3 regions of the Mumia sp. zg.B53 genome follow, and region 3 is predicted to be linked to each of the others. Evidence: riboswitches for the same ligand, from Rfam matches in the RefSeq annotation. Region 3 holds a riboswitch; each other region holds the start of a gene.
What was found. Region 3 has a riboswitch for thiamine pyrophosphate ahead of KV102_RS05180 (ECF transporter S component). Riboswitches for the same ligand answer to the same signal wherever they lie in the genome.

Region 1: another riboswitch for thiamine pyrophosphate. It lies ahead of thiO (glycine oxidase ThiO); the one in region 3 lies ahead of KV102_RS05180 (ECF transporter S component).
Region 2: another riboswitch for thiamine pyrophosphate. It lies ahead of thiM (hydroxyethylthiazole kinase); the one in region 3 lies ahead of KV102_RS05180 (ECF transporter S component).

Annotation. Positions count from the first base shown of each region.
Region 1 is NZ_JAHWCK010000001.1:2,096,168-2,103,307, forward strand. It holds gene KV102_RS10245 (thiazole synthase) at 1-741, opposite strand, end outside; gene thiS (sulfur carrier protein ThiS) at 747-947, opposite strand; gene thiO (glycine oxidase ThiO) at 944-2,101, opposite strand; TPP riboswitch at 2,110-2,194, opposite strand; gene KV102_RS10260 (EamA family transporter) at 2,217-3,107, opposite strand; gene KV102_RS10265 (LysR family transcriptional regulator) at 3,182-4,099, shown strand; gene groL (chaperonin GroEL) at 4,325-5,956, shown strand; gene KV102_RS10275 (FMN-binding negative transcriptional regulator) at 6,040-6,699, shown strand; gene KV102_RS10280 (metallophosphoesterase) at 6,654-7,140, opposite strand, start outside.
Region 2 is NZ_JAHWCK010000004.1:328,288-335,427, reverse strand. It holds gene KV102_RS15895 (PLP-dependent aminotransferase family protein) at 1-158, shown strand, start outside; gene KV102_RS15890 (RNA polymerase sigma factor) at 198-770, shown strand; gene KV102_RS15885 (hypothetical protein) at 767-1,837, shown strand; gene KV102_RS15880 (TenA family protein) at 1,859-2,539, opposite strand; gene thiD (bifunctional hydroxymethylpyrimidine kinase/phosphomethylpyrimidine kinase) at 2,536-3,321, opposite strand; gene thiE (thiamine phosphate synthase) at 3,336-4,001, opposite strand; gene thiM (hydroxyethylthiazole kinase) at 4,001-4,792, opposite strand; TPP riboswitch at 4,781-4,872, opposite strand; gene ilvC (ketol-acid reductoisomerase) at 5,176-6,204, opposite strand; gene ilvN (acetolactate synthase small subunit) at 6,286-6,822, opposite strand; gene KV102_RS15850 (acetolactate synthase large subunit) at 6,822-7,140, opposite strand, start outside.
Region 3 is NZ_JAHWCK010000001.1:1,087,916-1,095,055, forward strand. It holds gene KV102_RS05145 (CrcB family protein) at 1-126, shown strand, start outside; gene crcB (fluoride efflux transporter CrcB) at 123-503, shown strand; gene KV102_RS05155 (CrcB family protein) at 606-1,067, shown strand; gene KV102_RS05160 (CrcB family protein) at 1,064-1,444, shown strand; gene KV102_RS05165 (MaoC family dehydratase) at 1,488-1,940, opposite strand; gene KV102_RS05170 (energy-coupling factor transporter transmembrane protein EcfT) at 1,996-2,685, opposite strand; gene KV102_RS19385 (ABC transporter ATP-binding protein) at 2,682-4,148, opposite strand; gene KV102_RS05180 (ECF transporter S component) at 4,145-4,786, opposite strand; TPP riboswitch at 4,776-4,896, opposite strand; gene KV102_RS05185 (metalloregulator ArsR/SmtB family transcription factor) at 4,936-5,289, opposite strand; gene arsM (arsenite methyltransferase) at 5,375-6,187, shown strand; gene arsB (ACR3 family arsenite efflux transporter) at 6,184-7,140, shown strand, end outside.

The DNA of each region.
Region 1 (7,140 bases), 1.0 Mb from region 3:
CTCGCGTCGGGGGATCCGGCCCGCCCCGTACGCCGTGCGACCGGCGCGCACCGCGCCGGCCATGGCCGACGCCATCGCGGGCGGGTCGCCCGCACGGGTGATCGCGGTCGCGCAGAGCACGGCGTCGCATCCGAGCTCCATCGCGAGTGCGGCGTCGGAGGCGGTGCCGATGCCGGCGTCGAGCACCACCGGGACCGCGACCGCCTCCGCGATCGCGGCGATCGCGCGAGGGTCGGTGACACCGAGGCCGGAGCCGATCGGCGAGCCGAGCGGCATCACGGCCGCGCAGCCGACGTCGGCGAGGCGGCGGGCGGTGACGAGGTCGGTGTTCGTGTAGGCGAGCACCGTGAAGCCCTCGCGCACCAGGGTCTCGGCGGCGTCGAGGAGCTCGACCACGTCGGGCAGCAGCGTCACGTCGTCGGCGACGACCTCCAGCTTCACCCAGGCGGTGCCGAGGGCCTCGCGCGCGAGGTTCGCGGTGAGGACCGCCTCACGCGCGGTGCGACAGCCCGCGGTGTTGGGGAGCAGCCGTGCGCCGTGCTCGCGGACGACGTCGAGGATCGAGCTCGGCGCTCCCGGGTCGACCCGGCGCATCGAGACGGTGACGAGCTCCGTGCCGCTCATCTCCAGGCACCGACGGAGGACAGCGGGGCTCGGAACCCCTCCGGTACCGAGGAACAGCCGGCTCGTGAACGGCACTCCGGCCACGGTGAGCGGGGACGGGTCGGTGGTCGTCAGCACGACTCTCACCCTCCTTGGACGGCGGTGACGACGTCGACCTCGGCGCCGTCGCGGACGAGGTGGTCCTCCCATCGGGAGCGCGGCACGACGATGCCGTCGACGGCGACTGCCACGTCGGTACGTGGCAGCGCGAGCGTGCGGAGCAGCGCGAGCACCGTGAGAGGCTCGGCGAGCGCGTGGGCCTGGCCGTTGAGACGGATGGTCATCGGGCCTCCTGGAGTGTCGGCGACAGGCGAAGCGGGTCGGTGTGACCCGACCCCTCAGGTGGCGAGGACTCCTCGACGAGCGCGGTGATCACGTCGGCGGTCCAGGGCGCGAGGAGCACGCCGCCACGATGGTGCCCGGCGGCGACGAGGAGACCGGGGATGCCGGTGGCCCCGACCAGCGGCAGGTGGTCCGAGCTCGAGGGACGCAAGCCGGCTGCCGCCTCCACGAAGGCGCAGTCACGCAGCTCCGGCACGACCTCGACCGCGTCGTGAAGGAGGTCGTGCACCCCCTCCACGGTGACGGTCGTGTCGTACCCCCGCTCGAGCATGGTCGCGCCGACCACGATCTCGCCGTCGTTGCGCGGGACCAGGTAGACGGGTCGGCCGCGCACCGCGGCGCGCACCGTCCGGGCCAGCATGGGCCGGGGGGCATGCAGCCGCAGGATCTCGCCCTTGACCGGGCGCACGGCGTCGCGCAGCCACTCGGGTGCGCCCTCGGTGGTGCGTAGCCCGACACCGTTGGCGAGGACCACCACGTCGTGGCCGCGCGCGCGCCCGTCCTGCCTGGTGCGGACACGCAGCGTGTCGCCGTCTCGCACCAGGTCGACCGTGTCGTCGACGGCGGTCACGTGCCGACGCGCGCATGCCGCCAGCAGAGCAGCGAGCAGAGTGCGGTTGTGGACGCTGCGGTCACCGGGGATCTCGACGACGGCGCGCAGCGCTGGGTGCAGCGCCGGCTCCCGGGCGCGCACCTCCCGCCGGGTGAGCGGGTGGTACGGGATCGTGTGGGTGTCGAGCAGCGCGGTGACCCGCTCCTGCTCGCGGGCATCGTCCTCGGTGGCGGCGGCGAGCAGCGTGCCCTCCCCACGGACCTCCAACGCTCGCCCGGCATCGCGTTCGAGGGCGGCCGCCATGTCCGGCCACCGTGCGAGCGACGCGACGCCGACCCGCAGCAGCGCCTCCTCGCCGTACCACGCCTCACCTGCGGGGGAGAGCATCCCCGCGGCCGCCCACGAGGCCCCACGGGCGGGCGTGGGGTCGTACGTCGTGACACGGTGACCACGACGTGCGAGCGACCACGCGACGGTGAGCCCGACGACTCCACCACCGACGACGGCGACGTCGCGGCCGGCTGGCCGGTGAGAGCGCGACACTGCTCCTGCCTCCCTTCGCCGGCATGACCCGGATCAGGTTCGACGGTCGGAGCGGCATCGGCTCCCTCTCAGCCCGTGCCCGGGCTCCCGTGGGGACCTCCGCACCGTAGGCGGGCTACGACGGCGTCGTCAAGCGGGCCCGGCGCCCGCGGGTCGAGCCGAGAAGGACGCCGGCGATGACCACCGCGCCGGATGCGAGCTCGAACGGGTCGAGGCGTTCGCTCAGGAGAAGAGCGCTCGCGCTCATCCCCACCACCGGGACGAGCAGTGAGAACGGCGCGACGGTGCTCGACGGATAGCGCGTCATCAGCAGCGTCCACAGTCCCGAGCCCACGACGGTCCCGATGACGACCGTGTAGAGGAGACCCAGCACGGCGGGCACCGCCTCGGGGGTGAAGGCGGTCACGAGCGACTCTCCGACGGCTCCCGGCCCCTCGAAGAGCAGCGAGACCACCAGCATCGGGATCGGGGGGACCACCGACATCCACAGCGTGAGGTGGAGCGGGTTGGAGGGGTGCGCCTGGCGGTTCGCGAGGTTGCCGAACGCCCAGCCGAGCGCGGCCAGCAGCGTGAGCACCACGGGGAGCAGGGCTGCCGTCTGCGACCGGTGCCACGCCACGCCGGCGAGCCCGGCGATCGCGATCACGATGCCGAGAATCTGCCGGCCGCTGAGCCGTTCGCGCAGCAGGACGCCGGCGAGCACCACCGTGAAGGGCGCGGAGGCCTGGAGCACCAACGAGGCGAGTCCTGCGGGCATGCCCGCACGCATGCCTACGTACAGGAAGAAGAACTGTGCGATCCCGAAGCCTGCGCCGTACCCGATCAACCAGCGCAGCCTGACGTCCGGGCGCGGGACGAGAAGCACGGTCGGGACGGCGAGCAGCCCGAAGCGCAGCGCGACGCAGAACATCGGCGGGAAGTGCTCGAGCGAGGCGTGGATGGCGATGAAGTTCAGTCCCCAGGTGATCGCCACCAGTACGGCGAGGAGACGGTCGCGGGTGGTCACGAGAGCCAGCGTGCGCTTGCGCCTGGGTGAAGCACAATCGAATACTCCTACGACTACGATGTAGCGTTGCTTCAATGAAGGATGCTGGCATCGACGTCGACAAGCTCGCGATCGTGCGGGAGCTCGCCGAGCGGGGGAGCATCACGGCGGTCGCTGCGGCGACGTACCGGACGCCGTCGGCGGTCTCGCAGACGATCAAGGCCCTCGAGCGTGACCTCGGGACCGTCCTCGTCGAGCGTGAGGGCCGTGGGGTCAGGCTCACCGAGGCCGGCCGGCTGCTCGCCGAGGGCGCCGTCGAGATCGCCCAGGTCGTCGCGCGCACCCGGGCCCGCCTCGAGGAGTTCCGCGGCGAGGTGGCGGGCGAGGTCGCCGTGACAGCCTTCCCGAGCGGCGCCGAGATGCTGCTGGCTCCGCTCGCGCCGCGGCTCGCGACGCGTGCGCCCGGCGTGACCGTGCGGCTGAGCGACCTCGACCTCGCGGAGTACGAGGTCCGAGCGGCCACCGCCGACCACGACGTGGTCGTCGGGCACTCGGTCGTGGCGGTGCCGGACCCTGCGGCGACGGGGCTGCACGTCACGCCGCTCCTCCGTGAGCCGCTGGACGTGGCCGTGCCCCAGGATCACCGCCTCGCCGGCCGCGACCGGGTGCGACCCGAGGACCTCGTCGGAGAGCGCTGGATCGGCGTCCCTGTCGGCCATCCCTTCGACCTGCTGCTCCCCATGCTCGCCGTCGACGGACAGTCCCCTCGTGTCGAGCAACGGTTCCTCGACAACCACGTCACGGCCGCGTTCGTCGCGGCCGGGCAGGGTGTGGCGCTGCTGCCGCGGCTGTGGCGAAGAGCAGCGGAGGCACGCGGCGTCACGCTGCTCCCGCTCGACGGCGTGCGGGCGGGGCGCCACGTGTTCGCGCTCGCAAGGCCCGACCGTGCCGAACGCGCGGCTGTCCGATGCGTCCTCGACGCCCTCCTGGAGATCGCCGACGAGGCGAGATGAGGGTGTCGCCCTCGCTCGCTGCACTGGCCCACTCTTTGCACTCTCCAGGCCCGAGTGCTAGAAAGGAGAGCGTTAGCACTCGGATCATCTGAGTGCCAACGTGCCAAACGGGCCAGGACGATGAGGTCCGAAGGTCGCGGCGAGAAGGGTTCGCCGTGGACGCGGGTCGTCCGTCGCGGGCATCCCCTGGGCCATCCACCTCTACGCGGAGGAATCGCGGGAGATATGCCGAAGACCATTGCATTCAACGAGGAAGCCCGTCGCGGCCTCGAGCGCGGGATGAACATCCTCGCCGACGCCGTGAAGGTGACCCTCGGTCCCAAGGGCCGCAACGTCGTCCTCGAAAAGAAGTGGGGCGCTCCCACCATCACCAACGATGGTGTCAGCATCGCCAAGGAGATCGAGCTCGAGGATCCCTACGAGAAGATCGGCGCCGAGCTCGTCAAGGAGGTCGCCAAGAAGACCGACGACGTCGCCGGCGACGGCACCACCACCGCCACCGTGCTCGCCCAGGCGCTCGTGCGCGAGGGCCTGCGCAACGTCGCGGCCGGCGCCAACCCGATCGCGCTCAAGCGTGGCATCGAGAAGGCCGTCGAGGCCGTCAGCGCCCAGCTGCTCGGGATGGCCAAGGACGTCGAGACCAAGGAGCAGATCGCGTCCACGGCCGCGATCTCCGCTGCTGATCCGTCGGTCGGCGAGATCATCGCCGAGGCGATGGACAAGGTCGGCAAGGAAGGCGTCATCACCGTCGAGGAGAGCAACACCTTCGGGCTCGAGCTCGAGCTCACCGAGGGCATGCGCTTCGACAAGGGCTACATCTCGCAGTACTTCTACACCGATCCCGAGCGCATGGAGGCGGTGCTCGAGGATCCCTACATCCTGATCGCCAACTCCAAGATCAGCGCCGTCAAGGACCTCGTGCCGGTCCTCGAGAAGGTCATCCAGTCGGGCAAGCCGCTGCTGATCATCGCCGAGGACATCGAGGGCGAGGCGCTGGCCACCCTGATCGTCAACAAGGTCAAGGGCACGTTCAAGTCCGTCGCCGTCAAGGCTCCGGGCTTCGGCGACCGCCGCAAGGCCATGCTGACCGACATCGCCATCCTCACCGGTGGCGAGGTCATCAGCGAGGAGCTCGGTCTCAAGCTCGAGAACGCCGACATCTCGCTGCTCGGTACGGCCCGCAAGGTCGTCGTGACCAAGGACGAGACGACCATCGTCGACGGCGGTGGCTCGGAGGACCAGATCACCGGCCGGGTCAACCAGATCCGCGCCGAGATCGAGAACTCCGACTCCGACTACGACCGCGAGAAGCTGCAGGAGCGGCTGGCGAAGCTCGCCGGCGGCGTTGCGGTCATCAAGGTCGGCGCGGCCACGGAGGTCGAGCTCAAGGAGCGCAAGCACCGCATCGAGGACGCCGTTCGCAACGCGAAGGCTGCCGTCGAGGAGGGCATCGTCGCCGGTGGCGGCGTCGCGCTCGTCCAGGCGACCGCCGCGGCGTTCGAGAAGCTCGATCTCGTCGGTGACGAGGCGACCGGTGCGCAGATCGTGCGCTCCGCCTCGACCGCCCCGCTGAAGCAGATCGCGATCAACGCCGGCCTCGAGGGCGGCGTCGTGGCGGAGAAGGTCCAGGGCCTTCCCGCGGGTCACGGCCTCAACGCGGCGACCGGCGAGTACGTCGACCTCATCGCCGAGGGCATCCTCGACCCGGCCAAGGTGACCCGCTCGGCGCTGCAGAACGCAGCCTCGATCGCGGCGCTCTTCCTCACCACCGAGGCCGTCGTCGCGGACAAGCCCGAGAAGAACCCCCCGGCCATGCCGGGTGGCGACATGGGCGACATGGGCGGCATGGGCTTCTGAGCCACCCCGCCTGAGCTCACGCTCGACGCACGCGGCGCCCCGTCGGTCTCCGGACCGGCGGGGCGTCGTCGTACGGTGGGCCGGTGTACGTGCCGCGCTTCAACGCCCTCGACGACGCAGCGGCGATCGACGGCCTCATCGCCGCCGTCGGTGCCGGCGACCTCGTCACGGTGGGCGCGGACGGCATGCCGTACGCGACACGGCTGCCGCTGGTGTGGCTGCGGGAGGAGGGTCGCGTGATCGCGCACGTGGCGCTCGCCAACCCGCACTGGCGCACGATCGGCGACGGATCGCCGGCCCTGGTCGTGGTGAGCGGACCGCAGGCGTACGTCTCGCCGTCGTGGTACGCGACCAAGGCCCAGCACGGCAGGGTCGTCCCGACGTGGAACTACAGCCGCGTCGAGCTGCGCGGCACGGTGCGCGTCCGTCGTGAGACCGAGTGGATCCGCGACGCCGTCACCCGTCTCACCGACCTCCACGAGCGGTCGCGGCCCGACCCCTGGGCGGTGACCGATGCGCCCGCGCCGTTCGTGGACGGCCAGCTGCGCGGCATCGTCGGCGTCGAGGTGGCCGTGACCTCGGTCGAGGGCAAGGCCAAGCTCAGCCAGAACCGCTCGGCAGAGGATCGCGACGGTGTGGTGCACGGCCTGCGCCGCGAAGGCGACGCCGAGGCGCACGCTGTCGCGGACACGATGGATCAGTCCTCGTCGACGTCGTCCCACGAGACCGCGTCGACCAGGTAGACCTGCTCACCCGCGCGCGGGTCGCGAGCGTGCAGCGTGAGGAACACCGGGGAGAACGGCCCTCCGAGGTCGACAACCGTCGCTCCGGCGCCCAGAACCCCGCGGATCCGGTCTGGTGGGCACGTGCGGTCGTTCCTGGTGACGACACCCGGGGTCGTCCACACCGGCACGCCGTTCATGGTGCCGGAGAGCTGGAGGTGGAAGTGGCCGCACAGGACCGCTCGGACGTCCGTCCCGGCCACAGCGTCGGCGAGCAGGTCCCGGTCGCGGAGACCGTCGTTGCGCATGAAAGGCGCCCAGTCGACGTGCAGAGGCGGATGGTGGAGCGCGACGACAGACCCGTACGGCGCGGGGGTCGCGAGCTGGCCACGGAGCCACGCGACCTGACCGCCGTCCAGCTCACCGTGCACCGATCCCGGCACGAGGCTGTCGAGCGTGATC
Region 2 (7,140 bases), on a different contig from region 3:
CCGACGGCGGCGGTGAGTCCGCTCTGCGCCTTCCGTACGACCGCAGCACGGGCGCCATCGACGACGCCGTCGACCGTCTCGCCCTCGCATGGGAGACCGTGCTGGCCGGGCGCCCCACGTCGGGACCCTCGCGACGCGGCCCTGCGCTGACCGCGTAGCGGCTGTCACGATCGGCTACGCCCCGGACATGACGTGATGTGACGACGACACCAGACACGGCTCGCGAGGAGCGCTTCCGCGAGCTCTACACCGCCCACTTCGACGCGCTCCTCGCCTACGCCATCCGCCGGACGCGCCACCCTGACGACGCCGCCGACCTCGTCGCGGAGACCTTCCTCGTCGCCTGGCGGCGCTGGGACGCGATCCCGTCCGGGGACGAGAGCCGCCTCTGGCTGTACGGGGTGGCCCGGCACGTCCGCTCGAACGCCGAGCGCAGTGGGCGCCGCCGCGAGCGCCTCGGCGAGCGCTTGCGCCAGCAGCTGAGCGAGACCTCCGACGCCCACCCCTCCGACGACGTCGCGGAGCACAGTGCCGTCCGAACGGCGCTGCAGCGGCTCGGAGCGGCCGACCGTGAGCTGTTGATGCTCTCGGCGTGGGAAGAGCTCGAACCCCGCGAGATCGCACGCATCCTCGAGATCAGTCCGAGCGCCGTACGGACCCGCCTGTCCCGAGCGCGTCGACGGCTTCGCGACGCCCTTGGCGACGACCATCCCGAACCCGGACGCGTGATGAGCGTCGGCACCATGCTCAGCCCTGAGGAGGGACGATGAACGACACCGACCTCGACCGCCGGCTCAGCGCCGCCGACCCGTACGTGCGGCACGCGACGCCTGACCTCGGCGGAGCCGACCGAGCCCTGCTGGACGAGATCATGGCCGACACCGCTCGACGCCCGCAGCGGTCGAGACGATCGTGGCGCTTGCCACTGGCCGGAGCGCTCGCGTCCGCTGCCGTCATGGCCGCAGCCCTCCTCGTCCCTGCTTGGGTGGGCTCGACCGACGACCCCGAGACGCCGGCCGCGCCTCCTGCCGCCTCCGAGCCGACGGTCGAGGCGCCCATCCGCTACGCCGCCGCAGTCGTCGAAGCCGCCGGCCGCCAGCCGCGGCTGCTGGTCGGCGAGCCCGGCTGGAAGGTGACCCACGTGTACGGGTTCGCCGAGGACGAGGGCACCATCGTGTTCACCAAGGGCGATCGCGAGCTCGAGTTCGTCTGGTACCGAGCCGACCAGTACGCCGGCTACTTCGAGGACCGTCTCGACGTCTCTGCTCCGCGACCGTTCTCGATCGACGGGCAAGACGGCAGCGAGTTCCGATACTCGACCACGGACATCGCCGTGATGCTGCGCCCGTCCGGCGGCACGTTCTCCGAGATCCGCACCGGCGGCGGCTGGAGGAATCGCGCCGAGATCGTGGCTGTCCTGCGGACGGTTCGAGCGGTCTCGGTCCAGGAGTGGCTCGCGGCGATGCCGCCGGAGATCGTCACTCCCGACAAGGCCTCGCAGGTGATCGACGAGCTGTTGGCCGGTGTGCCGATCCCGCCGGGACTCGACCGTGCGTCACTCGACGACCTCGGCACCAACGACCGATACCAGCTCAGCGCCCAGGTGCTCGAGCCGGTGGTGTGCGGCTGGGTCGGAGAGCTCCGGCGTGCCGAGGACGCGCGAGACGACCGGGCGAGGAAGGCCGCCGTCGAGGCGCTGGCAAGCGGGCGCCGCTGGCCGTTGCTCGCGCCGATGGACGCCGAGGGCGAGTATGCCGACGGGGTCCGGGCGGTGGCCGACGCGGTCCGCGACGGGGTTCCGACGCTCACGGTGCGGGAGATGTCCGGCTGCCCGTGACGGCAGGTGGGCGCGGGGAGGTCAGGCCCTCGGCCAGGTCTCCCCGCGCCACGACGCGTCCCAGAACATCCACTCGAATCGCGTCGCGCGCTCGTAGGCGGCGAGCATCTTCGTACGGTGCTCGGGCGTCGCCGCCGTCGCGAGGTGGTCGGCCCACCCCTCGGCCCGCGTGACCGCGGCGTCGAAGGCCGGGTCGGAGTAGGTGTCGATCCAGGCGCGGTAGGGATGCGCAGCGTCGGTCGCCTGCGCCGCGATCGCGCGCCCAACCTCCAGATAGACGCGGAAGCACGGCAGAACGCCCGCAAGACCGACCTCGACCGGTGCGTACGCGGCGTCGGCGAGCAGCGTGCCGGCGTAGGCCTGACAGGTCGGCGTCGGCTCCGCCGCATCAGGCCCGTCCGGGTCGAGGCCGCGAGGCACGAGGAACTCCGCGTGCATCAGCCGCTCGGCCTCCACCGCCTCGGCGGCCGCGCGTGCGAGGCCGGCTGACAGCGCCGGGTCGCCCGCACGCGCGGCCAGCATCGCGAGCGCGCTGCCGTAGCGGGAGAGGTAGTGGGCATCGTCGAGCAGATAGCGGCCGAACACGTCCTCCGGCAACGTCCCGGCGGCGAGACCGACCACGAAGGGGTGCTCGAGGATCGCGTCGTACCAGCTCGCGACGTGCGCCCACGCGGCCTCGGAGAACGTCCTCTCGTCCGTCACCCGCGCGACCTCCAGAGGTGGTCGACAGGTCCGTGGCCGCGACCCACCGAGTGCTCGGCGCCGCTGCGCAAAGCCCCGGTCAGGTAGTCCTTGGCCTCACCCACCGCCTCGCGCAGCGGCAGGCCGAGCGCGAGGCCGGACGCGATCGCCGACGCCAGCGTGCAGCCTGTCCCGTGCGTGTTGGGGCTGTCGATCCGCGGTGCACGATAGGTGCACGCACCCTCCGCGTCGACGAGCACGTCGATGCTCTCCGGACCCTCGAGGTGTCCGCCCTTGACCAGCGCGGCTGCAGCGCCCGCTGCGCGCAACGCGCGCCCGGCGGCCGCCAGCCCGTGGGGATCGGTCGCCGGCGCGGTGCCGGTCAGGACCGCAGCCTCCGGCACGTTGGGCGTGACGACGGCCGCCAGCGGCAGCAACGTCGTACGGATGGTGTCCACCACGTCCTCCCCGACCAGCGTGTCGCCGGAGGTGGCCACCATGACCGGGTCAAGCACGACGGGCACGTCCGCGGCGTGCAGGACGTCGGCGACCGCGAGCACGATCTCCACCGTGCCGAGCATCCCGATCTTGACCACGCTCACGTCCAGGTCGTCCAGCACGGCACGCACCTGCTCGGCGACGAACGCCGCAGGCACCGGGTGGATCCCGAAGACGCCGCGGGTGTTCTGGACGGTGAGCGCGGTCAGGGCCGCGGCGCCGTACACGCCGAGGGCGGTCGCCGTCTTGAGGTCCGCCTGGATCCCGGCGCCGCCTGAGGGGTCGGAGCCGGCGATGGTGAGCATGACGGGCACGGCGCTCAGGGCTGGACCTCCGAGCGTGCGGCGAGGGCGGCGTCGACGACCTCGCGGAGCGTGCGGGCGGCCGCACGCGGCTCGGGTGCCGAGCAGATCGCGGAGACCACGCAGATGCCGTCGGCGCCGGCGGCGACGACCGACGCGGCGTTCGATGCGGAGATGCCCCCGATCGCGACGAGCGGGAGGTCGTCCGGCGTTGCCGCGCGCAGGCGGCGTACACCGTCGAGTCCCCACGGCGCGGTCGTGTCGGGCTTGGTCGGCGTCGCCCACACCGGGCTGACCGCGAGGTAGCTGCACGCGGCGAGCGCCTCGGCGTCGTCGAGCTGGGCCAGGTCGTGCAGCGACCACCCGACGACCGCGTCGTCGCCGAGCACCTCTCGCACTCGCGCGGGGTGGAGATCATCGGGCCCGACGTGCAGGCCCGCACCGGGCACGGCGCGCGCCGCCGCGAGGTCGTCGTTGAGCACGAACGACGCACGGTCACCGACGCGCGCGGCGATCCTCGTGGCCAGCCGGATGCGTTCGTCGGTCGACGCGTGCTTGTCGCGGAGCTGGACGGTCGTCGCTCCCCCGTCGACGGCGTCGGCGACGACGTCGACCAGGTCCGCACCGTGAGGCACGGACCCGGTGACGAGATAGAGACGGACGTCTCCGGCCGGGCCGACCATCAGCGCGCGACGACCTCGGCGACCGCCTCGGAAGACAACGTGGACAGCGCGTCCAGCAACCGCCAGCGCAGCGATCCGGGACCCTCGGCGAGCGGCGCGGCCTTCTCGATCGCGGCCGTCAGGATCGCCAGTGCGCTCGCCGACGCCTCGAACGCGTCGTCATGGACCGCGCAGGCCGCGGCGACCAGGGCGCTCGCGGAGCACCCGAGCGCGGTGATCATCGGGGCGCGCGCATCGCCGCCGTGGATCTCGGTCGTACGGGTGCCGTCCGTGACGATGTCGACGGCACCCGTCATGGCGACGACGGTCTCCAGCTTGGACGCGAGCGCCTCGGCGTCCGTACGGACGTCGGCCGTATCGGCGTCGGCGTCGACCCCTCGCCCTGCTCCCGTCGACGTCGCGATCGCAAGGATCTCGCTCGCGTTGCCCCGGATCACCGTCGGGCGGTGCTCGATCAGGGCAGCGGCGGACTCGCGCCTATAGGTGGTCGCGCCGACCGCGACCGGGTCGAGGACCCACGGCTTGCCCGTGGCCGAGGCGACCTCGACCGCGGCGAGCATGCCGTCGACCCACGGCGGGGACAACGTGCCGATGTTGGCGACGACGGCCTGGGCGATGCCGGCGAACTCCGCGGACTCGTGCGGGTCGTGGACCATCGCCGGAGAGGCGCCTGCGGCATTGAGCAGGTTGGCGGCGATGTCCATCGACACGTAGTTCGTGATGACCTGCACCAGCGGGGTCTGCGCCCGGAGCTGGTCGTGGACGTGGGCAGCGGTACGGGGTTCGAGCATCAGGCTCCCTCTCGCCGGTATGACCCGGATCAGGTTCGGCGGGTGTGTTCTCAGCCCTTCGGGCACCCCGGCCTTGCAACTGCTGGCGACGATAACAGAAGTGCCGGGAGCCCCTTCCGCGACGTCGCACCGGCCCGCTAGCGTTCGGGCAACCCACCCAACTCCTTCCCCCGAGGGGTATGCATGGCTTCCGCCCGTCGCGTCCGTCGCGCCTGGCGCCGCGGAGGGGTTCACGAGGTCTATCTCGCGTCCCGCCGCTGGCTCGCTCGTCTCATCTACCCCGGAGACCTCCCCGCGGCCCGCCAACGCCGACGGCGGTGAGTCCGGTCCCACGCCGTGATGCGCGTGGGACCGGGCTCACCGCCGGTCGGGACGTACGAGGGTCAGCGCGCAGCGGTGCCCTCGGTGTAGTCGTCGTCGCCGCTCTTGACCCAGGCCATGAGCTTGCGCAGCTCGCGGCCGGTGCCCTCGATCGGGTGCTCCTCGCCCTCGGCGCGCAGCTTCTTGAACTCCGCCGCACCGGCGTCCTGGTCGGCGATGAAGCGCTCGGCGAACGCGCCGTTCTGGATGTCGGCGAGGACCGCCTGCATGTTCTCCTTGACGCGCGCGTCGACGACCCGCGGACCGGAGACGTAGTCGCCGTACTCGGCCGTGTCGGAGACCGACCAGCGCTGCTTGGCGATGCCACCCTCGTACATGAGGTCGACGATCAGCTTGAGCTCGTGCAGGCACTCGAAGTAGGCGACCTCGGGCTGGTAGCCGGCCTCGGTCAGGGTCTCGAAGCCCGCCTGGACCAGTGCGGAGACGCCGCCGCAGAGGACCGCCTGCTCACCGAACAGATCGGTCTCGGTCTCCTCGGTGAACGTCGTCTTGATGCCGCCGGCACGCAGGCCGCCGATGGCCTTGGCGTAGGAGAGGACCAGGGGCCACGCGTTGCCGGTGGCATCCTGCTCGACGGCGACGAGGACGGGGACGCCACGGCCCTCGACGTACTCGCGGCGGACGAGGTGACCGGGACCCTTGGGGGCGATCATGCCGACGTCGACACCGGCCGGCGGCTTGACGTAGCCGTAGCGGATGTTGAAGCCGTGCCCGAAGATCAGGGCGTCGCCGTCGTTGAGGTTCGGCTCGATCGCCTCGGTGTAGAGGCTGCGCTGCGCCGGGTCGGGCGCGAGCACGACGATGACGTCGGCCTCGGCGCACGCCTCGGCCGGGGTGAGCACCCGAAGGCCCTCGTTCTCGGCCTTCTCACGGCTCTTCGAGCCCTCGGGGAGTCCGACGCGGACGTCGACGCCCGAGTCGCGCAGGGACAGCGCGTGGGCGTGGCCCTGGCTGCCGTAGCCGAGGACGGCCACGCTGCGGCCCTGGATGACGCTCAGGTCGGCGTCGTCGTCGTAGAACAGCTCAGGCACGGGGTTGCTCCTTCTCGTGGTGCCGTGTGGCACCGGGTGGTGCCGCTCGGATCAGACGTACGGCCCCTATCGACCGTACGCTCAGGCGGTCTGGGTGGACGCGCCGGGGACCGCCCGCAGGGTGCGGTCGGTGATCGACCGTCCTCCGCGACCGATCGCGACGCGTCCGGACTGGGCGATCTCGCGGATGCCGAAGGGCTCGAGCACCTTCAGCATCGCGTCGAGCTTGCCGGGGTCTCCGGTCGCTTCGATGGTCACCGCGTCGACGCCGACGTCGACGACCTTCGCCCGGAACAGCTGGACGGTCTCCAAGACCTGTCCGCGCGTCCGTGAGTCGGCGCGGACCTTGATCAGCATGAGCTCACGCTCGACCGAGGTGGTGGGCTCGAGCTCGACGATCTTGAGGACGTTGACGAGCTTGTTCAGCTGCTTGGTGACCTGCTCCAGAGGCAGCTCGTCGACGTTGACCACGATCGTCATCCGCGAGATCTCGGGGATCTCGGTCGGCCCGACCGCGAGCGAGTCGATGTTGAAGCCGCGGCGCATGAAGAGGCTCGCGACGCGGGCGAGCACACCAGGGGTGTTCTCGACCAGGACGGACAGGGTGTGCTGGCTCATCACAGTTCCTCGTCACCGAACTCGGGCGCCATGTCGCGCGCGATCTGGATCATGTCGTTGCTGACTCCGGCCGGGACCATCGGCCACACCATCGCGTCGCGGTGCACGACGAAGTCGATGACGACCGGCGCGTCGGTGATGGACATCGCCTTCTCGATCACCGCGTCGAGGTCCTCGGCCTTCTCGCACCGCAGCCCGACGCAGCCGTAGGCGTCGGCGAGCTTGACGAAGTCGGGGATGCGGGCCTCGTCGGCGCCGGTCTGCAGGTCGGTGTTGGAGTAGCGGCCATCGTAGAAGAGCGTCTGCCACTGCCGGACC
Region 3 (7,140 bases):
GTCGGCATCGGCGTGTCGTACGCCATCGGGACGATCATCCTCGGTGCCGTCGCGACGTTCGCGGGGTTCATGCTCGCGTCGCGGCTGCGCGCGCGGAGCACCGGCGACACCGAGGTCGAGACATGACCTTTCCGCTCTTCCTCCTGATGATCGTGGCCGGCGGCGTCGGCGCGTGCGTGCGCTTCGTCCTCGACGAGACGATCAGGTCGAGGAACCCGGAGCCACCCTTCCCGATCTCTACCGCACTCATCAACCTGAGCGGCTGCTTCGTGCTTGGACTTGTCACCGGCCTCGTCGTCAGCAGGCTCGCCTCGGCAGACGTACGCGCCGTGGTCGGGTCGGGGTTCGTCGGCGGATACACGACGTTCAGCATGGCAAGCTTCGAGACTGTTCAGCTGATCCGCGAGATGCGCTATGGTGCGGCTGCCGCCTACGCCTTCGGCATCCTCGGGGGAGGCGTCGCGCTCTCGCTCCTCGGATTCGTCTGGGGCAAGACCCTGTAGCCGCGGCCAGCTCCGCGAAGATCTCGAGGGTGCGCGTGTGACGGACAATCGGAGGGACAGTCGCCGCACCGGCCACCCCGGACGAGATCGGAACCCATCACGGTGAGCACGACGAGACGGGGACGCGCGCCCCTTCGCGCAGCATCGATCGGGCTCGTCGTCTTCGGAGGAACCCTCGGCGCGGCAGCGCGCGAGGGACTCGTGCTCGCCGGTCGGCACACGGACGGGGGGCTGTTCGTGGTCCCGCTGGCGAACGTGATCGGCGCGTTCATCCTCGGCTACCTGTTCGAAGCCCTGACCCGCACCGCTCCTGCGCCGGAGCGGACGAGGCGCTCGATGCTGCTCGTCGGTACGGGGTTCTGCGGTGGGCTCACGACCTACAGCGCGCTCGCGACGGGCACAGCGGCGCTGTTCGACGACTCCAGGATCGGCATCGGTCTCGCGTACGCGTTAGGCACCGTCGTGGTCGGCGCCGGCGCGACGCTGCTGGGCATCGTGCTCGCGTCCGGGCTCCATGACCGGAGGGCTGCGGACAGGCACGAGGCTGGAGGGGCGGATTCGTGACGTTCCTCCAGTTCCTGATGCTCGTCGTGGCCGGCGGCGCAGGGGCCGGCGTGCGCTACGTGGTCACGTGGACGGTCGCAGCCAGGACGTCGCGCTCGGGCTTCCCCTGGGCAACCATGATCGTCAACCTGACCGGGTCTCTCCTGCTGGGCTGCCTCCTCGGCCTGGCGTCCGGCGACCGGGCCCCGTCCGACATCGCGGTGACGGTCGGGGCAGGCTTCCTGGGCGGCTACACGACATTCAGCGCGGCCAGCCTCGAGACCGTCACGCTGGTCCGGGAGAAGCGTTACGTCCTCGCCGCCACGTACGGGCTGGGCGTGCTCGTCGCGGCGGTTGCGCTCGCGCTGCTCGGGTGCGCATGGAGCAGAAGCCTCTGACTCCTACGGCGGTCGCCGGACACGGTCCTGTGGCGTGAGGCGGCTACTCCGCGAAGATCGCCAACGTGCGCGCGACGCACACGGGCTTGTCGATGCCCTCGGCCTCGATCGTGAACTCGACGCTCACGCGCTGGCCCAGGGCGACCGGCACGACCTCGACGAGCCTCGCGCGACCGCGCACCTTGGACCCGACGGGCAGCGGCGCGGGGAAGCGGACCTTGTCCGACCCGTAGTTGACGCCCATCTTCACGCTCTCGACCTTGTAGGTCTCCGCGGCCAGCATCGGGATCAGCGAGACCGTGAGGTAGCCGTGCGCGATCGTACGACCGAAGGGCCCCGCGGCTGCCTTCTCGGGGTCGACGTGGATCCACTGGTGGTCACCGGTCGCCTCCGCGAACAGGTTGACCTGCTCCTGGGTGATCTCGTGCCACTCGCTGACGCCGAGCTCCTCCCCCACACACGAGGTGAGCTCGGCCAGGTTCTTGAAGACGCGCATCCGATTCCTCCGCACTAAGCGCTCGCTTACTGCCCCGATCCTAGAGGGGAGGAGCTCAGCGGACGAGCCAGGGTACGGCGGCGAGCGCGACGCCGAGAGCCAGCAGCGCGCTGTCGGCGCGGGACCACGGCGCCGGCTCCGCCCAGGTGCGCCGCTGCGCCGAGGCGAAGCCGCGTGCGTCCATCGCCACCGACATCCGGGTCGCGTCGCGCAGCGCGGACACGAGGAGCGCGAACGCGAGCGAGACCGCGTGCCTCACCCGTGATAACGGGCTGCGCGTCGGCCCGAACCCACGCGCTCGTCGCGTCCGGTCGAGCTGGCCCCACGTCTCGCGCAGCGCACCGAAGCGTTGCATCGCCGCGGCGAACGCCACCACCGGCCGCGCCGGCAGCCGCAACCGCTGGCCGAGCTGGTCGGCCAGCTTCGACGGGTCGACGTACGCCGCGAGCACCGCCCCGGGCAGCGCGAGCACGACGATGCGCAGGCCCGCGGTCAGGGCGACCTCGAGATCACGCCCACCAAGCCACCACGTCGACCACACGAGCGACACCGAGGCGACGGCGATCGCCCCGAAGCGGGCGAGCGCGAACCTCGGCGACGGGAGCAGGACGACACCGGCGACCGCGTACGCGCCGAGAGCGAGGCACGCGGTCTGCAGGTCGCGCACCGCCAGCGAGGCGACGATCGCCAGCGTGCCGATCGCGAGCAGCACCAACGGGTTGGCCTCTCGGACGAAGCGTCTCATCGAGCGTCGTCCACCGGTGCGGGCGCGGGCGCAGGCCCGGGCGCGACGTTACGACCGCCCTCGAGCGGCACGACACGGTCGGCCCGCGCTGCGAGATCGGCGTCGTGGCTGGCCGCGCCGATCACCGCGTCGGCACCCGCAGCGGCACGCATCCACCCCGTGACGGCAGCCCACGTACCCCGGTCCTGACCGACGGTGGGCTCGTCCAGCAGGAGGACGGGCGGACGGTGAGCCAGGGCAGCACCGAGGGCCAGCCGTCGCTGCTCCCCGCCGGAGAGCCGGTACGGGTTCGCGTCGGCGAGGTGGTCCAGCCGGAGATGGGCGAGAACGGCGTCGACGTCGACCGGGACGCCGATCCGCCGGGAGGTCGCCGCGATCTCGTCGCGGACGCGGGTCGTGAGAAAGCCGTGCTCCGGGTTCTGCGGGACCCACCCGATCAGCGCGGCGAGATCGCGCGAACCGATCCGGTGCGGCGGTCGACCCAGCCCTCGCACCTCGCCGGCACCCGGACGTCGCAGACCCCCGACGACCTCGAGCAACGTGGACTTGCCCGCCCCGCTCGGCCCGCTGAGAACGGTGACGGCGCGCGACTCCAGGGCGGCGTCGACGTCGCGCAGCGCCGCGGTGACAGTGGCGCCCCGGATGTCGGTGCGACGCAGGTCGACGCCCAGCGCGAGCGCATCGAGGCGCGGCACCGCGCGGTCGGTCTCGACCAGCACGACCGGCGGCTCGACCGGCTCCGGCGCGGCGACCCCCGGCATCCACACCCCGGCGCCGGCAAGGTCGTCGCGCAGTGTGGCGACGAAGCTCACCGGGTCGGTGTCGGCGACCACGGATCCGTCGTGGCCCAGGACGACCACACGGTCGACGTGAGGGAGCCACGGGGCGATGCGGTGCTCGACCACGACGAGGGTCGCTCCTGTCTCGGCGACGACCTCCGCGACGCAGCGGCGTACGGCGTCGGCGTTGACGTCGTCGAGCATCGACGTCGGCTCGTCGAGGAGCAGGAGGTCCGCCTGCGACGCCAGCACCCCTGCCAGCGCGGAGCGCTGAAGCTCTCCTCCGGACAGCGCGGACGTCGGGTGCTGCATGCCGTACGGCAGGCGTACGGCGCGCAGCGCCTCGCGCACCCGCGGCCAGATCGCAGCCGGGGCGACGCGGGCGTTCTCGAGCCCGAAGGCCACGTCGCGGCCGAGCCGCTCTGCGACCACCGCGTCGCCGGGGTTCTGCAGCAGCATGCCGACGCGGCCGATGGTGGTGACCTCGCCGAAGGCGTCGCCGTCGCCGGTGGTCTCGAGCACCCCTGCGGCCGCCCGGAGCACCGTCGACTTCCCGGCGCCCGACGGCCCCGCCAGCAGCACCCGCTCACCCGGGCCGACGCGCAGGTCGAGGCCGGCGATGACCGGCGTGCGCCGGCCCAGCGGACGCCAACCGAAGCCGCGGAACGCGACCGATCCGGTCACGCTCGCGGGGAAGGGCTCGTGGACGACGCCGCGGCTCGGTCGTGGTGCTCGCGACCGGCCCCGAAGGCGTCGAGAGCTCCCGTCTTCGCCAGGGCCCGGACGAGCAGCCACCCTCCGACGCCCGCGACGAGCGCCCCCGACACCGCGAGGAACACGAGATAGACGAGCTGGTAGCCGAAGGCCCAGTCGGCGTAGTACGCGTACCACTCGTACACCGCCTCGAACGCCCCGGCGAGCGCGCCTGCTGCAGCGGCGACGACGACACCCCACCGGCGGTACAGGAAGAGGGCGAACACCAGCTCGACCCCCAGGCCCTGGATCAGGCCCGAGACGAGGACGGACATGCCCCACTGGTTGCCCAGCAGGCCGGAGACGACGGCTGCGACCACCTCGGTGCCGACCGCGGCGCCGGGTCTGCGGACGACGAGCCCGCCGATGACACCGCCGATCAGCCAGACGCCGGAGATCAGGCCGGAGCTCGGGGGGTAGGCGAACAGCGCCGTGCCGCTGACGACGGCGAACAGCTGGTTCCATCCCCAGAACACCACGCCGATCGCCACGCCGAGCATCGCCACCGTGACGAGGTCGATCGTGCGGTAGCGGGTCGAGGACGTGCGAGGACGAATGGCATCAGCCACGGTGACTCCCTTCGCCGGTGCTAACCGGTGCAGGTTCGGAGGGTCTGCGGGCTTTCCGCACTCTCAGCGCACCGTGCCCGTCGGGCACCTGCGCTCCCCTGTCGTGAGGTCGACTCTAGCCGCACCCGCGGCATCGTGACGAGCGCCCGCTAGGGCGCGGTCCGCAGCGAGGACGCCAGATCGGTCAGTGCGGAGTCGACGACGCGGTAGTAGGCCCATCGGCCTCGCTGCTCGCGGGTGACGAGGCCGGCGGAGACGAGCTGTTTCATGTGGTGCGAGACGGTCGGCTGACTCAGCCCGACCGGCTCGGTGAGGTCGCAGATGCAGGCCTCGCCTCCTTCGGACGCGGCGATCAGCGACATCAGCCGCACCCTGGTCGGATCACCCAAGGCTTTGAACATCCGGGCGAGCACCGCGGCCTGGTCGTCGTCGAGGACGCCCCCGGTCAGCGGCGAGCAGCATGCTCCGGCGGAGGTCTCGAGGACGGGAAGCGTCATGTCCATCACCCCATCGTGCCACACGTATTGACATCCGTCGATCAATCGGTAGTGTTCGATGCATCGAACTTCCTCGATCTCAGGAGACATCATGACCCTCACGAACGACGAGCTCGTCGAGCAGGTCCGCGAGCGCTACGCCGCCGCCGCCGTCCAGGCCCGCTCCGGCACCACGAACGACCTGGTTCTCGCGACGACCGAGTCGTGCTGCGCGCCGGCCGCCGACGCCGCGGACTCGTGCTGCGGCGGCTCCACCGCGGAGGTCGATCCCTCGTTCGGTGCCGGCCTGTACTCGAGCGCCGAGGCGGCCGAGCTCCCGGCCGAGGCGCTCGCCGCGTCGCTCGGCTGCGGCAACCCGCTCGCCGTCGCTGCCTTGAGCCCCGGCGAGAAGGTGCTCGACCTGGGCTCCGGCGGTGGGATCGACGTCCTGCTGTCCGCCCGGCGCGTCGGTCCCGACGGCTTCGCGTACGGCGTGGACATGACCGACGAGATGCTCGACCTGGCCCGGGCCAACGCCACGAAGGCCGAGGCCACGAACGTGGAGTTCCTCAAGGGGTCGATCGAGGACGTGCCGCTGCCCGACGCGGCCGTCGACGTGGTCATCTCCAACTGCGTGATCAACCTGTCGGTCGACAAGCCCCAGGTCCTCGCCGAGATGTTCCGCGTGCTGGTTCCGGGCGGGCGCATCGGCATCTCCGACGTCGTCGCCGAGGACCACCTCACGCCGGCCGACCGTGCCGAGCGCGGGTCGTACGTCGCCTGCATCGCCGGCGCGCTGTCGCGCAGCGAGTACCTCGACGGGCTCGCCGCGGCGGGCTTCGCCGACGCGACGGTCGAGCTGACCCATGAGGCGGCCCCGGGCATGCACGGTGCGATCATCCGTGCCACCAAGCCGACTGCATGACGGTCTCCGACGCCGGCACCCGCCCCGCTCTCGCCGGGCGGCTGTCGGCGACCGACCGGCTGCTGCCGGTGTGGATCGTCGCCGCGATGGCGGTCGGGCTGCTGGTCGGGCGCCTGGTCCCCGGACTCGACGACGCGCTGGGCGGCTGGGAGATCGGGGAGGTCTCCGCGCCGATCGCGCTGGGTCTGCTCGTGATGATGTACCCCGTCCTGGCGAAGGTCCGCTACGACCGGACACGCGCGATCCTCGGCGACCGCCGTCTGATCGCGGTGTCGCTGACGCTGAACTGGATCGTGGGCCCGGCGCTCATGTTCGCGCTCGCCTGGCTGCTGCTTCCCGACCTCCCCGAGTACCGCACCGGCTTGATCATCGTCGGCCTGGCCCGGTGCATCGCGATGGTCCTCATCTGGAACGACCTCGCCTGCGGCGACCGGGAGGCCGCCGTCGTCCTGGTGGCGATCAACAGCGTGTTCCAGCTCGTCGCGTTCGCCGCGCTCGGCTGGTTCTACCTCCAGATCCTCCCCGCGTGGCTCGGCCTGCCGACGACCAGCGCCGAGCTGAGCGTGGGAGCGATCGCGATCAGCGTGCTGGTGTTCCTCGGGATCCCGCTCGCCGCCGGCGCCGCCAGCCGGCTCCTGGGCGAGCGCCTCAAGGGCCGCACCTGGTACGAGACCCGCTTCCTCCCCACGGTGAGCCCGCTCGCGCTGTGGGGGCTGCTGTTCACGATCGTGGTGCTGTTCGCCCTCCAGGGCGACGCCATCACCCGACGACCTCTGGACGTCGGACGCATCGCCGTGCCGCTGCTCCTCTACTTCGTCGCGATGTTCGCCCTCGCCTGGATCGGCTCGCGCGCCGCCGGGCTCGACGACGCACGGACGACCACGGTCGCGTTCACGGCTGCCGGCAACAACTTCGAGCTCGCGATCGCCGTGGCGATCAGCACCTTCGGCGCC